DNA from 4 places in the Delftia sp. DLF01 genome. Region 1 is predicted to be linked to each of the others. Evidence: predicted binding sites of a transcription regulator. Region 1 holds the regulator's gene; each other region holds the start of a gene.
What was found. The regulator FNR, encoded in region 1, switches genes on or off when oxygen is low (the NO sensors DNR and NnrR bind a similar motif). The targets are predictions, from matches to a motif close to TTGATNNNNATCAA.
Positions count from the first base shown of each region.

Region 2: the regulator FNR is predicted to act here: its motif matches at 2,305-2,318, upstream of clpB (ATP-dependent chaperone ClpB).
Region 3: the regulator FNR is predicted to act here: its motif matches at 2,922-2,935, upstream of IB269_RS26145 (hemerythrin domain-containing protein).
Region 4: the regulator FNR is predicted to act here: its motif matches at 2,735-2,748, upstream of IB269_RS13465 (DASS family sodium-coupled anion symporter).

Region 1 is NZ_JACVAZ010000003.1:1,080,783-1,085,505, reverse strand. Features, by position in the region: gene ccoG (cytochrome c oxidase accessory protein CcoG) at 15-1,469, shown strand; gene IB269_RS20210 (FixH family protein) at 1,527-1,841, shown strand; gene IB269_RS20205 (hypothetical protein) at 2,020-2,307, shown strand; gene fnr (fumarate/nitrate reduction transcriptional regulator Fnr) at 2,389-3,108, opposite strand; gene hemN (oxygen-independent coproporphyrinogen III oxidase) at 3,271-4,653, shown strand; gene IB269_RS20190 (sulfite exporter TauE/SafE family protein) at 4,659-4,723, shown strand, end outside.
Region 2 is NZ_JACVAZ010000001.1:352,021-356,743, forward strand. Features, by position in the region: gene IB269_RS01605 (molybdenum cofactor biosynthesis protein MoaE) at 1-364, shown strand, start outside; gene IB269_RS01610 (DMT family transporter) at 377-1,267, opposite strand; gene IB269_RS01615 (AraC family transcriptional regulator) at 1,372-2,280, shown strand; gene clpB (ATP-dependent chaperone ClpB) at 2,414-4,723, shown strand, end outside.
Region 3 is NZ_JACVAZ010000006.1:80,023-84,745, reverse strand. Features, by position in the region: gene IB269_RS26165 (molybdopterin-dependent oxidoreductase) at 1-97, shown strand, start outside; gene IB269_RS26160 (hypothetical protein) at 460-777, shown strand; gene IB269_RS26155 (dienelactone hydrolase family protein) at 778-1,470, opposite strand; gene IB269_RS26150 (MarC family protein) at 1,660-2,307, shown strand; gene IB269_RS26145 (hemerythrin domain-containing protein) at 2,361-2,861, opposite strand; gene IB269_RS26140 (hypothetical protein) at 3,130-3,717, opposite strand; gene IB269_RS26135 (CsbD family protein) at 3,862-4,080, opposite strand.
Region 4 is NZ_JACVAZ010000002.1:1,115,766-1,120,488, forward strand. Features, by position in the region: gene IB269_RS13455 (CMD domain protein) at 1-471, shown strand, start outside; gene IB269_RS13460 (alkylhydroperoxidase domain protein) at 468-1,055, shown strand; gene IB269_RS13465 (DASS family sodium-coupled anion symporter) at 1,068-2,573, opposite strand; gene IB269_RS13470 (hypothetical protein) at 2,868-3,185, shown strand; tRNA gene IB269_RS13475 (tRNA-Met) at 3,268-3,344, opposite strand; gene rplQ (50S ribosomal protein L17) at 3,366-3,758, opposite strand; gene IB269_RS13485 (DNA-directed RNA polymerase subunit alpha) at 3,945-4,723, opposite strand, start outside.

The sequences.
Region 1 (4,723 bases):
CAAAGGAACCCACCATGAAGCCCGAGAGCGGGGATGACACCGGGAAGCCTCCCCGCAAAGTCATTCCGATCACGCCGGCCACGCCTGATCCGGGCGAGCTGGTGTCGATGTTCGAGTCGGAAAAGAAGGTCTACCCGCGCTCCATCAGCGGTGTCTTCGCACGCTGGCGATGGGCCCTGGTGTTTCTCACCCAACTGGTTTTCTACGGCCTGCCCTGGCTGGAGTGGGGCCAGCGCCAGATGGTGCTGTTCGACCTCGGAACGCGGCGCTTCTATCTCTTCGGGCTGGTGCTGTACCCGCAGGACTTCATCTACCTGGCGGGCCTGCTGATCATCTCGGCGCTGGCATTGTTCCTGTTCACGGCCGTGGCCGGGCGCCTGTGGTGCGGCTTCTCGTGCCCGCAGACGGTCTACACCGAGATCTTCATGTGGGTGGAGCGCAAGGTCGAAGGCGACCGCAGCGCGCGCATGCGGCTGGACAAGAACGGCTGGACCTTCGAGAAGGCCTGGAAGAAGTCGCTCAAGCAGTTGCTGTGGATCGCCATTGCGCTGTGGACCGGCTTCACCTTCGTGGGCTACTTCGTGCCCATCCGCGAGCTGGGCGGCGAGCTGCTGGCGCTGCAGGGCAGCTGGCAGATGTTCTGGGTGCTGTTCTACGGCTTTGCCACCTATGGCAACGCGGGCTACATGCGCGAGCAGGTCTGCAAGTACATGTGCCCCTATGCGCGCTTTCAGAGCGCCATGTTCGACCGGGACACCATGATCGTCAGCTACGACACGGGCCGGGGCGAGCCGCGTGCGCCGCGCACCAAGAAGGTGGACTACAAGGCCCAGGGCCTGGGCGACTGCATCGACTGCAAGATGTGCGTGCAGGTCTGCCCCGTGGGCATCGACATCCGCAACGGTCTGCAATACGAATGCATTGGCTGCGGCCTGTGCATAGACGCCTGCAATTCCATCATGGACAAGATGGAGTACCCGCGCGGCCTGATCCGCCTGACCACGCAGAACGCCATGGCCGGCCTGTGGCGGCGTGCCCAGGTGCTGCGCCGCATCTTCCGTCCGCGCGTGCTGATCTACTCGGCCGTGCTGATCGGCTTGAGCGTGGCCATGATCGTGAGCCTGGCGCTGCGCCAGTCGGTCAAGGTGGACGTGATCCGCGACCGCGCCTCGCTGTCGCGCATCGTGGCGGGCGGCAAGCTGGAGAATGTCTACCGCCTGCAGATCATGAATGCCACCGAGCAGGCCCAGCGCTACCGCATCAGCGCCCACGGCCTCGATGGGCTGGAGCTGGCGTCCGAGCAGGAAGTCGAGGTCGGCCCGGCCGAGACGCGCGGCATTGCGGCGCGCCTGCAGATTCCCTACGGTTCGGCCGAGCCGGGCTCGCACACCGTATTCTTCGATATCGATGCCGTGCATTCAGGCGCGGGACGCGCGTCCGAAAAGGCCGTCTTCCTGGTGCCCCGGTGATGTTCCTGGCAGGCGCGGCACGGTCCGCGCCTGCCGCCTGAAAGAAAGAGGTTTCCCATGTCTTCCAGTCCCGCAGTGTCCGCGCCCGCGCAGGCTCCCTCGCACCCCGACGCCGGCAAGCCCTGGTGGAAGTTCGGCCATGTCTGGCTGGTGGTGGCCGGCCCGGCGGCCGTGGTGGTCGCTGCCGTGATCACGGCCATCATCGCCATCAACGGCGCCGATCCCGTGATCGACCCCGACTACTACCGCAACGGCATCACGATCAACGAGCGTGCCGATGGCGTGCGCGAAGTGCCCAAGAGCATGGCGCCCGCCGTCACCGGCCGCAACCATGCGGCCACGCCCGCGCATGATCACCCCACGGACCGCTGATCGCCGTGCACCCCTGCAAGAGGCCGCAGTCGCGGCCTTTTGCATGGCGGATCGCATCTCCGGCATGCGCGACGGGTGAGGGTTTCCTACAGGCGTGCAGGGCGCTACGGGGCTTGGCGCCATGCGTTGGCGCGGCGCACAATGAAGGCGACCCCTCGACAGCACAAGGAGATCGCTGATGTTGGCCCAACGCTGGATGTGGATTGCCTGGCCTGCCTTTCTGGCAGCCGCCGTGATGGAGATGCTGGTTTTTGCCTTTGTGGACCCGCTGGAGCTGCATTGGCTCGGCGACCTGGGCTGGTCGCGCCAGGGCATCTACACGCTGGCCTTCTTCGCCTTCTGGGGCGTGACCATGCTCTCCAGCCTGATGACCACCATGCTGGGTCGCTCGGCCCGCGATCTCAATGACGGCGTGGCCTCCGAGCCCGACCCGGACCTGGCCATGCAGGGGCTGGGGCGGGACTGAGCGAGAGCCCGCCGCAATGAACAAGGCCCGCTGTCGCGGGCCTTGTTCATTGGCGGATGAATGCTTGCCGCCCTTGCAGCCTCACTGGCACTGCTGGCTGTTGACGATGCGCTTGAGCGCCTCCGTGTCCAGGATGCGCAGATGGCGCTGGCGCACCTCGATGATGTTGTCGTCCGCGAACTTGGAGAAGGTGCGGCTCACCGTCTCCAGCTTCAGGCCCAGGTAGCTGCCGATTTCCTCGCGCGTCATGCGCAGCACCAGTTCGGACTTGGAAAAGCCCCGCGCATGCAGGCGCTGCACCAGGTTGAGCACGAAGGCGGCCAGGCGCTCCTCGGCGCGCATGCTGCCCAGCAGCAGCATCACGCCGTGCTCGCGCACGATCTCGCGGCTCATGACCTTGTGCACATGGTTTTGCAGGGCCGTGACCTCGCGCGACAGGTCTTCCAGCTTGTCGAAGGGCATGACGCAGACTTCGGCGTCTTCCAGCGCGACGGCATCGCAGGTGTGGTGGTCGTTGACGATGCCGTCCAGGCCGATGATCTCGCCGGCCATCTGAAAGCCCGTGACCTGGTCGCGTCCGTCCTCGGTGGCCACGCAGGTCTTGAAGAAGCCGGTGCGGATGGCGTACAGCGAGGTGAATGTCTCGCCGTTGCGAAACAGCAAGCCTCCGCGCTTGACCTTGCGGCGCGTGGCCACGATGTCGTCGATGCGCTGCATCTGCTCGGCATCCAGGCCCATGGGCATGCACAGTTCGCGCAGGTTGCAGTTGGAGCAGGAGGCTTTGATGGTCTGAAGGTTCATGGAGTGATAAACATCAGCGGCACACAGCGTGCCGGCGGTGACCTCGTGGATTGCGATGAGTTGGATCAAATTGTCGCAGCAGTCCCTCAAACAACTCTTGATATGAGTCAAGGACATGACCGATGTGCTGCGGCACAGTCGAGGTATTAGAGGAAAAAACCCATGACCGCTGTCACCCCAGAGCTGCTGCGTCGCTTTGACGTACCGGGGCCCCGATACACCTCGTTCCCTACCGCCGACCGCTTTGTCGAGGCCTTTGGTGCAGAGGACTATATCCTGGCGCTGCAACAACGCAAATCGAGTACCGCAGCGCGTGCCACGCCTTTGTCGCTGTATGTGCACGTGCCCTTTTGCGAGTCGCTTTGCTACTACTGCGCCTGCAACAAGATCGTGACGCGCCACCACGATCGCGCCGCCGTCTACCTGGACTACCTGGCGCGCGAGATGGCCTTGCACACGGCCCATTGCGGCAAGGGCCAGACCGTCAGCCAGCTGCACCTGGGCGGCGGCACGCCCACCTTCTTCTCCGACGACGAGCTGCGCACGCTGATGGGCCTGTTGCGCGAGCATTTCAAGCTGGAGCCGGGTGGCGAGTACTCCATCGAGGTCGATCCGCGCACCGTCAGCGTCGAGCGCCTGGCCGTGCTCAAGGAGCTGGGCTTCAACCGCCTGAGCTTCGGCGTGCAGGACTTCGACGAGCAGGTGCAGATCGCCGTGCACCGCGTGCAGCCGGCAGGGCAGGTGTTCGAGCTGGTGGCGGCCGCGCGGCAGCTGGGCTTCGCCTCCATCAACGTGGACTTGATCTACGGCCTGCCCAAGCAGACGCCCGAATCCTTCGAGCGCACGCTGGCCCAGGTCAACGCGCTGCGGCCCGACCGCATCGCGCTCTATGCCTATGCCCACCTGCCCGAGCGCTTCAAGCCGCAGCGGCGCATTGCGGCCGAGGATCTGCCCCAGGGGGCCGACAAGCTGGCCATGCTGTCGCGTTCCATCGCCGCGTTCATGGACGGTGGCTATGTCTATGTGGGCATGGACCACTTCGCCCTGCCCGAGGACTCGCTGGCCGTGGCCAAGCGCCAGGGCCGGCTGCACCGCAACTTCCAGGGCTACAGCACCCAGCCCGACTGCGACCTGATTGCGCTGGGCGTGTCGGCCATCGGCAAGGTGGGCGCCAGCTACAGCCAGAACGCCAAGACGCTGGAGGAGTACTACGACGCCATCGACGCCAGCCACCTGCCCGTGGTGCGGGGCCTGGCGCTGTCGCGTGACGACCTGGTGCGCCGCGCCGTCATCATGGCCATCATGTGCCAGGGCGCCGTGCTGTTCGAGCCCATGGAGCAGGCCTGGCTGCTGGGCTTTCGCGAGTACTTCGCGCCCGAGATGGCGGCCCTGGAGGACCTGCAGGCCAAGGGCCTGGTGCAGATCAGCGACGAGGGCTTCCAGGTCACGCCCATGGGCTGGTACTTCGTGCGCGGCGTGGCCATGCTGTTTGACCGATATCTGCAGGCGGACAAGAACCGGGCGCGGTTTTCGAGGATCATCTAGGCCCCATGCTCTTGTCGCTGCTCTGGACCGCTTTGATCATGGGGCTCGTCGGCGGGCCCCATTGCCTTGC
Region 2 (4,723 bases), on a different contig from region 1:
CAGCTTCATCGGCACGGTGCGTGACCGCAACGAGGGCGCCGCCGTGGCCAGCATGGAGCTGGAGCACTACCCGGGCATGACCGAGAAATCCATCGAGGCCATCATCGACGAGGCGGTCCAGCGCTTCGGCATCCATGGCGCGCGCGTCATCCACCGCATCGGCCCGCTGCAGCCCCTGGACCAGATCGTGCTCGTGGCCGTCACCGCATCGCACCGGGGCATGGCCTTCCAGGCCTGCGAATACATCATGGACTACCTCAAGTCGCTGGCGCCTTTCTGGAAGAAGGAACAGACGCCCGAGGGCGCGCGCTGGGTGGATGCGCGCGTCAGCGACGAAGAGGCGCTGGCGCGCTGGCGCCAGTGAGGCGGCGGGCCTTCAGGCCTTGAGCGCAGCACCCCGCAACCATTGCGGCGGGCGGAACACCAGAAGGTTTCCGAGCATCACCAGCAGCAGCCCGCCCACGGCCAGCGGCGTCCAGACATAGCCCTCGAACAGGGCCGAGATGCTGAGCGCAACAATGGGGAATAGCACCGTCGCATAGGCCGCCTTCTCCGGACCCAGCCGGCCCACCAGGGTCAGGTAGGCCGTGAACGCAATCACCGAGCCTGGAATGGCCAGGTACAGCCAGGAGCCCACATAGGTCCAGCTGGTATCGAAGCGCCAGGGCAGGCCTGCCACCAGCGCATAGCCGGTCAGCAGCAGCGTGCCGGCCAGCATGCCCCAGGCATTGGTCTGTGCGGGTCGCCAGCCCATGGACTGCAGCGAGGCAGACAGCATGTTCCCGCAGGAAAAGCACAGCGTGCCCAGCACCGCCCAGGCCAGGCCAGGCGGGCTGGCATGCCGACCTGCGCGCAGCTCGGGCCAGAACAGCGCCACCAGGCCTGCAAGGCCGAAGAGGCTGCCGGCCAGCACATGGGGTGCCAGCCTGCGGCCGTGGATGATGCGCGCCAGCAGCGCGTTCCAGAGATTGGCGCTGGAGAACACCACGGCGGCCAGGCCGCTGGCCAGCGTCTCGCTGGCATGCATGAAGCACACGAAGTTGAAGCTGAACAGGCACAGGCCCTGGGCCAGCACGCGCGGCAGCGCCGGGCCGCGGGGCACGCGCAGCTGCCGCGACCAGGCCAGCCAGGCGAACATCAGCACGGCGGCCAGCGCAAAGCGGTAGGCAATGGACAGCTCCACGGGCACGGCGCCCAGCTGCAGCTTCAGGGCGATCCAGGTCGAACCCCAGATCAGCACGACCAGGGCATAGAGGGTGGCAGTCATGGCCGGTGATGATGGCGCCGCAGGCTGGGCGGGCATGGCAGATTCCTGCGGTTTGATGGCCTGGCGCCATGCGTCGGTATGGCTGCGGGACCACAATCGCTGCCATGACGCCCACGCCGCTGCCCGAGCTGCCCTCCAGCCACCTGTGCCAGGTGCTGTCACGCTCCAAGGCCCGGCTGCAGCGGCGCGTGCGCCTGAGCGAGGGGGTGGAACTGGCCGTCTGGGCCAATGTGGACGACGAGGTGCGCTACTGCCAGCCCGGGCACCACACGCTGTCGGTCTACCTGGCCGGGGGCGAGGGTTCGCAGCTCAAGGCGCGGCCCGAGGCCATGGGGGCGCCGGGGCGCATCTGCATCTTCACGCCAGAGGACGAATCGCACTGGCTGGTGCGCTCGCCCGTGCAGTTCCTGCACCTGTATGTGTCCGACCTGGCCTGGGCGGGGCGCGTGGTCCGCATGCTGGATGCCGAGCCCCGCTCGCGCACCTTGCGTGCGCAGATCTACGGGGATGATCAGGCCTTCCACGCCGGTGCCCGTGCGCTGATGCAGCTGGACTGGCATGACCCGCAGCAGCAACTGGCGGCCGATGCCATTGGCCAGCAGCTGGTGGACCGGCTGGTGCTGCAGTCCGCCACGCCGCGCCAGCTGCAGGCGCTGCAGCGGCCGCTGGGCGGGCTTTCTGCGGCCATGCGGCGCAAGGTGCTGGCCCATGTCGAGGCGCATCTGCATGACTCCAAGGCCGTGTCGCTGCCGGCATTGGCGAGACAGGCCTGCCTCTCCGAATTCCATTTCGCACGCATGTTCCGCCAGAGCATGGGCTGCACGGTGCACGAATGGGTGCTGCAGCAGCGCCTGGCCCGGGCACGGCGCGCTCTGTCTGCGCGCAACGTGCCGCCGCTGGCCGAGCTGGCGCTGGATTGCGGCTTTTCCAGCGCCAGCCACTTGGTGCGCAGCTTCCGGGCGCATTTGGGCGTTACGCCTACGCAGTTCTCGATCTTTCAGCGCAATGCTTGAATAGGATGGCCGGCCTCGCCGGCCTTGATCTGGCGCAAGCGTCTGTCCTTGCGGGCCGGGCATGGCTTGAAATTTGCCCTGCCGGTATCAGATAAATCGCAATGACCCTGTTTCAGGAGCGAAAAGAAACACCATGCGAATCGACAAACTGACAACCAAGTTCCAGGAAGCCCTGGCCGACGCGCAAACGCTGGCCCTGGGCGGTGACCAATCCAATATCGAACCCCTGCACCTGCTCGTGGCGCTGCTGCGCCAGGACGATGGTCCGCGCTCGCTCTTGCAGCGCGCCGGCGCCAACGTGGGCCAGCTGCAGGCCGCAGCCGAGAAGGCCCTGGCCGATCTGCCGCGCGTGCAGCACCAGGACCAGGTGCAGGTCGGCTCCGAGCTGGGCCGGCTGCTGCAGGCGACCGAGAAGGAAGCCCTGAAGCGCGGCGACCAATTCATTGCCAGTGAGCTGTTCCTGCTGGCGCTGACCGACAGCAGCGGCTCTTCCACGCGCGCAGGCCAACTGCTCAAGGAAAGCGGCGTGACGCGCTCCAGCCTGGAGTCGGCCATCAACGCCGTGCGCGGCGGCCAGACCATGGACAGCGCCGAAGGCGAAGGCCAGCGCGAGGCCCTCAAGAAATACACCATGGACCTGACCGAGCGCGCGCGCATCGGCAAGCTCGATCCGGTGATCGGGCGTGACGACGAAATCCGCCGCTCCATCCAGGTGCTGCAGCGCCGCAGCAAGAACAACCCCGTGCTCATCGGCGAGCCAGGCGTGGGCAAGACCGCCATTGTCGAGGGGCTGGCCCAGCGCATCGTGGCCGGCGAGGTGCCCGAAAGCCTCAAGAACAAGCGCGTGCTGTCGCTGGACATGGCGGGCCTGCTGGCCGGCGCCAAATACCGTGGCGACTTCGAGGAACGCCTGAAGTCCGTGCTCAAGGAAGTGGCGCAGGAAGAGGGCCGCATCATCCTGTTCATCGACGAGATCCACACCATGGTCGGTGCCGGCAAGGCCGACGGCGCCATGGACGCGGGCAACATGCTCAAGCCGGCCCTGGCGCGCGGCGAGCTGCACTGCATCGGCGCGACCACGCTCGATGAATACCGCAAGTACATCGAAAAGGATGCGGCGCTGGAGCGGCGCTTCCAGAAGGTGCTGGTCGAGGAGCCTTCCGTGGAGGACACCATTGCCATCCTGCGCGGACTGCAGGTGCGCTACGAGGCCCACCACGGCGTGGACATCACCGACCCGGCCATCGTGGCTGCGGCCGAGTTGAGCCACCGCTACATCACCGACCGCTTCCTGCCCGACAAGGCCATCGACCTGATCGACGAGGCGGCGGCCAAGATCAAGATCGAGATCGACTCCAAGCCCGAGGTCATGGACAAGCTCGAGCGCCGCATGATCCAGCTCAAGATCGAGCGCGAGGCCATGAAGAAGGAAAAGGACGAGGCCTCGCAAAAGCGCCTGCAACTGATCGAGGAGGAACTCGGCAGCCTGGAGCGCGAGTACGCCGACCTGGAAGAGGTCTGGAAGAGCGAGAAGGCCAGCGCCCAGGGCTCCGAGCAGATCCGCAAGGAGATCGACCAGATCCGCATCCAGATCGAGGAGCTCAAGCGCAAGGGCGACTTCAACAAGGTGGCCGAGCTGCAGTACGGCAAGCTGCCCTCGCTGGAAAAGCAGCTCAACGAAGCCCAGGCCAACGAGCAGGGGCAGGGCGGCGCGCCCGCCCACAGGTTGCTGCGCACCCATGTCGGCGCCGAGGAAATTGCCGAAGTGGTCAGCCGTGCCACGGGCATTCCCGTGGCCAAGATGATGCAGGGCGAGAAGGACAAGCTGCTGCGCATGGAAGACCGGCTGCATGACCGCGTCGTCGGCCAGGACGAGGCCATCTCGGCCGTGGCCAATGCCATTCGCCGCTCGCGCTCGGGCCTGTCCGATCCCAACCGGCCTACCGGTTCCTTCCTGTTCCTGGGCCCCACGGGCGTGGGCAAGACCGAGCTGTGCAAGGCGCTGGCCGGCTTCCTGTTCGACAGCGAAGACCATCTGGTGCGCATCGACATGAGCGAGTTCATGGAAAAGCATTCCGTGGCCCGCCTGATCGGCGCGCCGCCCGGCTACGTCGGCTACGAGGAAGGCGGTTACCTGACCGAGGCCGTGCGCCGCAAGCCCTACAGCGTGCTGCTGCTCGATGAGGTGGAAAAGGCCCATCCCGACGTGTTCAACGTGCTGCTGCAGGTACTGGACGATGGCCGCCTGACCGATGGCCAGGGCCGCACCGTGGACTTCAAGAACACGGTCATCGTGATGACGAGCAACATAGGCTCTTTGCTGATCCAGGCCATGGTCGGCGAGGATTACGATGATGTGAAAGATGCGGTCTGGGGGGAACTCAAGAACCATTTCCGACCCGAATTCCTCAACCGCATCGACGAAACCGTGGTCTTCCACGCG
Region 3 (4,723 bases), on a different contig from region 1:
TGCGGAGCTGGCCGGCAAGCCGCTGAAGGAACGCTTTGCGCAGGCGCCCTGGGGGCTGTACCACATGGGGCTGCACGCGCAGCAGCCGCAGGGCTGACCCCAAGGCTGCGCATGGTTCCGTTTCGGCGGGGCTGTGCAGGACCTCCGCAAGGGGGTGCCGGCTCCTTTGCCCGGCCCGCCAACCTGCACAGCCCTGCCACCCGTTGGCGGCGGCAAGCTCCGCATAGCGTTGACCACATTGCAACCCGGCCTGCGGCGCGCATTTGGAGTACCATTTCGCGATCCCCTCGGGGGATACGGGCTTGGCGGCCCGGAACAACGTAGGCGCAGCAGCCGCACGCCTTTTGATGAGGCAGCGGCTTTTCATCTTCCCGGTGCTGCGCCGGGCACGGTTCCGTTTTTGGCGGGGCTGTGCGGGACCTCCGCAAGGGGGTGCCAGTTCATGCCAAAGGAGCCGCCATGCCTGACCTCGATGCGCCCAGCGGAGCACACGCCTCCCTGCCTTTCTTCTCTTCCCCGCAAGTGCCGAGGGAAGAGACCAGCCTGTACTACCCCATTTCCGAATACGAGGTCTATCGCCTCAAGGACTGCATGCACCAGATGGGCCTGGTGATCGACCTGTGCTGCATGGCCGGCCCAGACCAACAACTGAGTGACCTGGGCGGGCTGATGAGCTTCCTGACCGCGCAGCAGCGCGCGCTGCGGGGCACGCTGCAGACCGTGCAGGCGCGCAAGGCGACGCCGGGGCCGGCATGTGATCCGGACCCCGGGGACTGATCAGGCCAGGTGCTGATCGAAGAAGGCCAGCGTGCGGTCGCGCGCCTGCAGGGCGCTGGCCTCGTCGTAGGCGCTGCGCTGGTCGCAGTTGAAGCCGTGGTCGGCGTCGTACAGGTGCACCTGCACATGCTTTTGCGCCTGGGCGAAGGCCTGCACGGCGTCCACGGGAATGTGCGTATCGCGCCGGCCGAAGTGGGCGATGACGGGGCACAGCGGCTCGCGGCCCATCTCCAGCGGCGTGGTCATGCCGCCGCCGTAGTAGCAGGCCGCAGCCGACAAGCTGGGCAGGTTGCAGGCCGCGCGCCAGGCCCACAGGCCGCCCCAGCAAAAGCCCACGATGCCCACCTTGCCGCCGGGCACCAGCGTGGCGGCATGGGCGATGGCGGCCTCGATCTCGGGCAGCACGCCGGGCTGGGGCAGCGCCTCGGCGGCGGATTTCAGCGCCATGCCCTTGGCACGGTCGGCGTCGCCATAGCCCAGGTCCACACCCGGCTCCACACGCGTGAACAGCGACGGCGCCACGGCCATATAGCCGCGGGCAGCCAGGCGGTCGGCCACGGCGCGGATATGGGCGTTGACGCCGAAGATCTCCTGCAGCACCACGACGGCGCCGCGCGCGGGCACATCGGGCCGCGCCACCCAGGCCGGCGAAGCCGTGCCATCCAATGAAGTCAACTGCACAAAACTGCCCATGTCCGCGTTCCTTTCTGTCTGAGAACCTGTTGTGATTTCCCGGTGGGCGGACGCGCCCCGCAATGCTGTAATGGCGGCGGGCCGGCCCGTGCGGCAATTCTTTCACAGGAGACATTCGATGGAACGAAAAGTCGTGCGTACCGGCAAGCGCCGGGCACAGGTGGGCGGCGGCAACCTACAGGGAATGCGATGGACCTCAAACCGCTGATCACGCTGGTGGCCATCATCAACCCGCTGGCCATCGTCCCCTTCTTCATCCACTACACCGAGGGATTCAGCGCCCAGCAGCGCCAGCAGACCATTCGCACGGCGGCGCTGGCCTCGTTCTGCGTGATCGCGGCCTGCGCCATCATCGGGCTGCAGGTGCTGGACTTCTTCAACATCTCGCTGCAGAGCTTTCAGGTGGGCGGCGGCCTGCTGCTGCTGATCAGCGCCATGAACATGCTCAACGCCCGCCCGGCCGAGGAACGGCCCAACGCGCCCACGCTGGTCGCTGGCGCGGAAAAGGCTGCCATGGGCAACAGCATTGCCGTGGTGCCGCTGACGATTCCGCTGCTGACGGGGCCGGCCTCCATGTCCACCGTGGTGATCTACGCCGACCAGGCACGCACCATCTGGCAGCACCTGGCCCTGGTGGGCTATGGCGTGGTGGTGGCGCTGGTGGTGATGGTCTGCTTTTCGCTGGCCGACCCGATCGCCCGCGTGCTGGGCAAGACCGGCATCAACGTGATGACGCGGCTCATGGGCCTGATCCTCGCGGCCCTGGCCGTGGAGGTGATGGCGGGCGGGCTGGTGAAGATCTTCCCCATCCTGGCATCGCCCGCGATCGTGCCCTGATCGGGCTGGCTGACTGGTGGCCTTACTGCCGGTTCAGATCGGTTCAGGCCGGATCAGGCCGGCACGGCCCGCGCGCGGTCGGCGCTGCCGTCGCAGGCACCGCCGCAGCCCGTGATGGGCTGCTCGGGCAAGGCCTCAGGGTGCGCCAGGGAGCCCGTGGCGGGATCGAAGCCCGCACTGCGCAGATGCAGGGCCAGCGCCGCATCCATGGTCTGCGCATGGTGCACGAACCAGGCCGCCAGCTCGCCCGCCATGCTGCGGATCACGGCCAGATCACCGTCCGCCGCCTTGCTCGCCCCCTCGCGCATCACCTGCAGCACCACCTTGTGCTGCAGGCTGTGGCAGTTGGTGCTGGTGAACCGCGTGGACTGCATCCAGCGGTCTTCCTGGTCGAAATGCACCTGCGTATGCGCGATCAACTCATCCCAGCGCGCGCACAACTGCGCATCATCGGCCGCCTCCACCTCGGCCAGCAGCAGGACGAACTCCTGATGCACCTCGTCCATGGCCGGCAACTCCAATGCCAGCGCTCCGCTCCATTCCAGCACGGCCATATGCTTCTCCTGCCTTCATCGTGAAAGCCTGCAGCTTAGGAACAGCACCGCCCAACCCGTTTGACCCACATCAGCCAACCCGAAAACAGCAAAGCCCCGCGAACGGGGCTTGGTCAAGGCGGATAAAACTGGCGCGGCCAAAAGGCCAGGGGCACCGAGCAAGAGCCGCCTCGCGGCGAAGGTGCCGTCCCCCTCCCTTGCGAAGCAAGTAGAGAGGCGCCGTGCCACGGGGGGAAGGCGCGCAGCGCCTCAGGGGGTGCCTACCAACTTACTGTCCAAACTTCCGCTTGGCATCAGCCACGCAGGTGTCCTTGGCAGCGCCGCTCATGGTGTCGCAACGGGCCTTGGCAGCCTTGTAGTCGGCTTCGCGGGTTTCCTCGGCAGCGTCCTTGCGGGTTTCGGCCACGTTGGCAGCCTTGGCTGCGGAGTTGGAAGCGGGCTCGGCCTGGGCCTTGTTCACCTTGGCGGCTTCCACGGCGTGCACGTGGGCGGCCTTGGCATCCTTCACGCAGACATCCTTGGCGTCGCCCTTGAGGTCATCGCACTTTTCCTTGGCGATGTCGTAGTCCGCATCAGCCTTGGCCTTGAGTGCCTTTTCGCTGTTCTTGGGCGAAGGATTGCGGCGCGATTCCAGTTCGGCCTTGGCCACGTTTTCCTGGCCCTTGGCCTGCTTCTCGCAGACGTCCTTGGCGTTGTCCTTGAGCGGCTTGCACTGTTCCTTGGCGGCCTTGTAATCGGCCTCGATCTGGTTCTTGGCGGCCGTGTGCTCCGCATTGGTCATGGCCATGGCGCCGGAGGCCATCAGGCCCAGGGCGACAGCGGAAAGCATATGGCGAAAGCGTTGCGGTGTTTGCATGATGGAACTCCTTGTATTTGTACTGAAGCGGCCCTTGTTGCCTGCGGCGGCGGGCCATTGGTGCGTGCCCTCAGGCACGCTGGCTGTCGAGGAGCGGATGGCGGCGCCGGCCAGGGCGTCCAGCCCATCCGCAGTCCACCCTCGTCAGTCTTCGAAGCGGAAGTCGGGGTTGCGCTTTTGCCAGTCGGTCAGCTGCTTTTCGGCAGCGTCGCGGGCCAGGCCCTGGCGCTCCTGCAGCTTGCCCAGGAATTGCTCGCGCTTGCCGGCGATCACATCCAGATCGTCATCGGTGAGCTTGCCCCATTGCTCACGGATCTTGCCGGTGAATTGCTTCCAGTTGCCCTTGATGCGGTCTTCATTCATGGCTTGGTCCTTTCAGTGATGTTGAAGTAGCGCTGTGCAATCAGGCCTTGTTTTTTCAAAGCCGCGATCTGCATCAGCGACGGTTCCACTGTAAAAAACCTGGGGGCTGCGCGTCGTAGTCTGGACCTAGTGTTGACGGTCGTCCCAGGGGCAGCCGAGACGGTGGGATCGGGACTACAGCCCCTGACGGACGCGCGGGAAGCGCTGGGTCAGGCGCGGCCCGCTCCTGCCCCGAATACCCGGCCTTTTCCCCGTATGTCCGCGCCTGCGTCGTGGCGGTTGCGGGGTTGCAGTCCTGCCGAAGGACAGGACTGCTTCGTCAACTGACTCGCCGTGATTGTTTGAACGTAGCGCGCAGCGCGAAGAGAGTTTCACGGCGAACCCCGCAGCCGCCACGGCGCAGGTTGCCCCGCAGCGAAGCGAAGGGGTCGCGGACATTCGGGTCGCCTTCTTTGATCTGACCTTTCTTGGCGAATCAAGAAAGGGCAGTCGGCTGCCGGGCCGAGACCCGGCCTCGAAAAGCAACCACCCGGCAGGGGCGAAAAAGCCCCACTTGCTTGCAGAGCCAATTGCCGAGAACAAAAAAACGGCCAGCGGATGCAATGCCCCCACCAGCCGTTCTCAAGAGAATGGATGGGCTGGA
Region 4 (4,723 bases), on a different contig from region 1:
CATGGCGAGCCGCGCAGCGCCGTCTTCTATACACGCGCGCTGGCCACCGAGGATGCGGAACTGGCCGCCGTGGTGGCGTCCGAAGTGGTGCGTGGCCGCGCCCAGAGCCTGCAGGCCGGCAGCGGCCCGCACGGCCCCTACGGCAGCTACCCGGCAGGCCCGCTGAGCCGCGAGGACCAGCCCGGCCCCGCCTATGCCGTGGACCCGGCCCACGCCGCACTGCTGGGCGCGCGCCTGGCCGCGGCGCTGGCCCATGCCCACCTGCTGGCCTACCACCCGCGCGACGCCAGCGCCGGGGCCCTGCAGGCGCTGCAACAGGCGGGCTGGAGCGAGACGGACATCGTCATCCTGTCCCAGCTGGCGTCCTTCCTGTCCTTCCAGATCCGCGTCGTGGCGGGGTTGCGCGTGCTGGCTGCACGCCCCGCGCCCCAGGCAGCCCATCAACCCACCACCCTGCAAGCCCAGCCATGACCTCAACGAACTCCGCCGCTCCCCAGGTCTTCACCCAGGAACAGCTCGACTGGCTGCCCTGGATTGAGCCACTGGAAGAAAGCGAACTGACCGAACGCCACCATGCGGGCCTGGTAGATGCCTCACGCGCGCAGTCGCCCTACTTCCGCCTGCTGGCGCGCGACCCCGACACGCTGGGCGCACGCACACGCACCGACAAGGACATCTTCTACAACCCCGACGCCGGCCTGCCGCGTGCCGAGCGCGAGCTGGCCGCTGCGGCCACCTCACGCGCCAATGGCTGCATCTACTGCGCCTCGGTGCACGCACGCTTTGCCACGCACTTCTCGCGCAGGGGCGGCGACGTGCAGCGCCTGCTCGACGAAGGCCCGGGCACGGACCTGGGGCCGCGCTGGAATGCCATCGTCACGGCGGCCGTGGCGCTGACCCAGACGCCGCCTGCGCTGGAGCCCGCCCACATCGATGCACTGCGCACCGCAGGCCTGGACGATGCCGCCATCTCCGATGTGCTGCACGGCACGGCCTTCTTCAACTGGGCCAACCGGCTCATGCTGTCGCTGGGCGAGCCACGGACCACGGCTTGAGGGCGCCCGCCCTCACCACAGGCCCAGCAGCTTCCACCAGACACTGCCGACCACGGCAAAGATCAGCAGCTCGATCACGCACATGGCCGCACCCACGCGCCACCAGTTGCCCAGCGTGACGTAGCCGCTGCCGAAGATGATGGGCGAAGTGCCGGTGGCGTAGTGGGTCAGCGTCATCATGATGGCCGAGCCGGCCGTCATCATCAGCATGAAGGGCACGACATAGTCGGCCGGAATCAGCTGCGCGCCCACGGTCAGGAAGGCCAGCATCATGGCGCTGATGTGGGCCGTGGTGCTGGCGAACAGGTAATGCGAGAACACGAACACGCCCACCAGGATGGCCGCCACCGGCAGCCAGTCCAGGCCGCTGGCGACGATGGCGTTCTTCATGCCCACGGCAAACCAGGACACCACGCCGAGCTTGTTGAGCTGCTCGGCCAGCATCACCAGGGCGCCGAACCAGACCAGGGTGTCCCAGGCGCTTTTCTCGGACAGCACGTCATCCCAGTCGATGGTGCCCGTGATGATCAGCACGAACAGGCCCAGGAAGGCCACCACGGTGGGGTCCAGCACGAAGGCCGGGCCGAACAGCATCTGCGGTACGTTGGCCCACAGCAGCAGCATCAGGCCGAAGGTGCCCAGCATCACGCGCTCCTTGCCCGACAGCGGCCCCATGCGCGCCATCTCGCTGCGGGCGTACTCCACGGCATTGGGCGTGGCCTTGAGCTCGGGCGGCGACAGCAGGTAGATCACCAGCGGCATCAGCAGCAGGCACAGCAGGCCCGGCAGCAGCATGTACAGCGCCCAGGTGGTCCAGCTCAGGTGCAGGGCCTGGCCCGTCGCCTTGGCCACGAAATCCACCACCAGCGGGTTGGGCGCGGTGGCGGTCAGGAACATGGCCGAGGTGATGGGATTGGCGTGGTAGTTGACCAGGGCCAGGTAGGTGCCCACCTTGCCCTGCGTGCCCTTGGCCGGGTCCGACTCGAAGGCATTGGCGATGGACTTCATGATCGGGTGCACGATGCCGCCGCCGCGCGCCGTGTTGCTGGGCGTGAACGGAGCCAGCACCAGTTCACAGATCGCCAGGCCGTAGCCGATGCCGATGGTGCGCTTGCCCAGCAGGGCGATGAACATCAGGCCGATGCGGCTGCCCAGCCCCGTCTTCTTGAGGCCGCGCGAGATCAGGATGGCCACCACGATCAGCCAGATCAGCGGGCTGGAAAAGCTGCTCAGCGCATCGGTGATGGCACCCTTGGACGAGCCGGAGGTGACCTGGGACAGCGAGACGATGACGATGGCCATCAAGGCCATCACGCCAATGGGCATGACCTTGAGGATGATAGCCACGATGGTGGTCAAGAAAATGGCGACCAGCTGCCAGCCCTTGGGCGTCAGCCCCTCGGGCACGGGCATCAGCAGCAGGCCGAACAGCACGGCGGTGGCAATCAGTGCCGGCACCAGCCGGAACGGCACGGCCGCCTTGAAATAGCGGAACAGCGAGGCGATCTTCTCGAGCATGTGGATCCTTTGCGTTGCCGGAGCGGCGCCGAGAGAGCATGGCCTGCCGGGAGCAAAAGCCCACCAGCCTGCACGGGCACTGGCGGCCGCGCCGCATGACTGACATCATGATGCAGTGCAGCATGAGCCCGGCTTCCAGCGGGCGCCTGCGCCACCGAAGTTTGACAGGCATCAAGGCCGGGCCAGTAAACCTGGCGACCCAGGCCACCGAGCCCCGCTCACATGACAGCATCCCCAGACCGGGTGCCTTTCGCCCCGGTGTACCCATGCAGTGAAAAAAGGAGAAAAGCCGACATGCCAGCCAACCGATTCTTGCCCGAGGAATGGGAATGCCGGCTCCAGGAAATCGACCTGGAGATCGCCCGCCACGCCGTCATATGCAAGATCCCGCTGCTGCAGGCCGGTGTGGTGGAGCGCGTGCTGGCCAATGACGCCAGCGTCTGCGGCGCCGAGCACGAGGCCGCATTCAAGACCCTGCGCGGCCTTCTGTACATGCACTACACCGAGCTGCTGCACATCAGCGAAGTGCTCAGCCCCGAGGTCGCCCAGGAAATCGCCCACCGCGTGCGCCTGCGGCTGGGCCAGCGCATCGGCAACCAGCTGGGCGGCTGATGCCGGGCTGCCCGCCTGGCCTTTGCCCTGGCGCGAGGGCATGAAAAAAGGGCTACGACAGTTGTCGTAGCCCTTTTCAATTTGGTTGCGCGAGAAGGATTTGAACCTCCGACCTTTGGGTTATGAGCCCAACGAGCTACCAGACTGCTCCATCGCGCGGTATTCCAAAATTATAGCAGATTATTCAGCTGCCTTGGCTTCGGCGGCGCCTTCTTCAGCGCGCTCGACCAGTTCCACGAAGGCCATGGGGGCGTTGTCGCCCACGCGGAAGCCCATCTTCAGGATACGGGTGTAGCCACCAGGACGCTTTGCGAAGCGGGGGCCCAGCTCGTTGAAGAGCTTGGTCACGCTGTCGCGGTCGCGCAGGCGGTCGAATGCCAGGCGGCGGTTGGCAACGGTGTCGACCTTGGCCAGGGTGATCATGGGCTCGATCACGCGGCGCAGTTCCTTGGCCTTGGGAACGGTGGTCTTGATGGCTTCGTGCTCGATGAGCGAATTCATCATGTTCTTCAGCATCGCCAGGCGGTGCGAAGAGGTGCGATTGAGTTTGCGGAGGCCGTGACCGTGACGCATGGTGCTTTATTCCTAAAATTTGTAATTAGGGCTTGCGCAAACAAGGATGCAAGCCTGGACCCGTTACCGGATCTGCAGCTTGCCTCAACCGAATTTGCGCAAGTTGTTGATTAATTCGTGCAGCCGTATCAGGTACTGCCCGAGGCACTGAGGCTCTCCAAAAAGGAGAGCCTGCAATTATAGTGCTTAGCGCTTTTCCAGGCCAGCAGGCGGCCAGTTCTCGAGCTTCATGCCCAGCGTCAGACCGCGGGAAGCCAGGACTTCCTTGATCTCGTTGAGCGACTTGCGACCCAGGTTGGGGGTCTTGAGCAGCTCGTTTTCGGTACGCTGGATCAGGTCGCCGATGTAGTAGATGTTCTCTGCCTTGAGGCAGTTGGCCGAACGCACGGTGAGTTCCAGCTCGTCCACGGGACGCAGCAAGATGGGATCAAAGGCGGTTGCGGCACCACGGCCACCGGCCGGAGCATCGAAGACGCTGGCGATATCGCCGCCGTCCAGCTGAGCGAACACGGCGAGCTGTTCCACCAGAATCTTGGCGGAGGCGCGCACGGCGTCCTCGGCAGTGATCGCACCATTGGTTTCGATCTCCACCACCAGCTTGTCGAGGTCGGTGCGTTGTTCAACGCGGGCCGATTCGACGGCGTAGCTCACGCGCTTGACGGGCGAGAACGAAGCGTCCAGCACAATGCGGCCGATCGACTTCGTGGACTCGTCGCCATAGCGGCGCACGTTGCCGGGCACATAGCCGCGGCCCTTCTCCACCTTGATCTGCATGTCCAGCTTGCCGCCTTGCGACAGGTTGGCGATGACATGATCAGGGTTGATGATTTCCACGTCGTGGGGCGTCTGGATGTCGCGCGCCGTCACGACGCCTTCGCCATCCTTGCGCAGCGAGAGCGTGACCTCATCGCGGTTGTGCAGCTTGAACACCACACCCTTGAGGTTCAGCAGGATGTTGACCACAT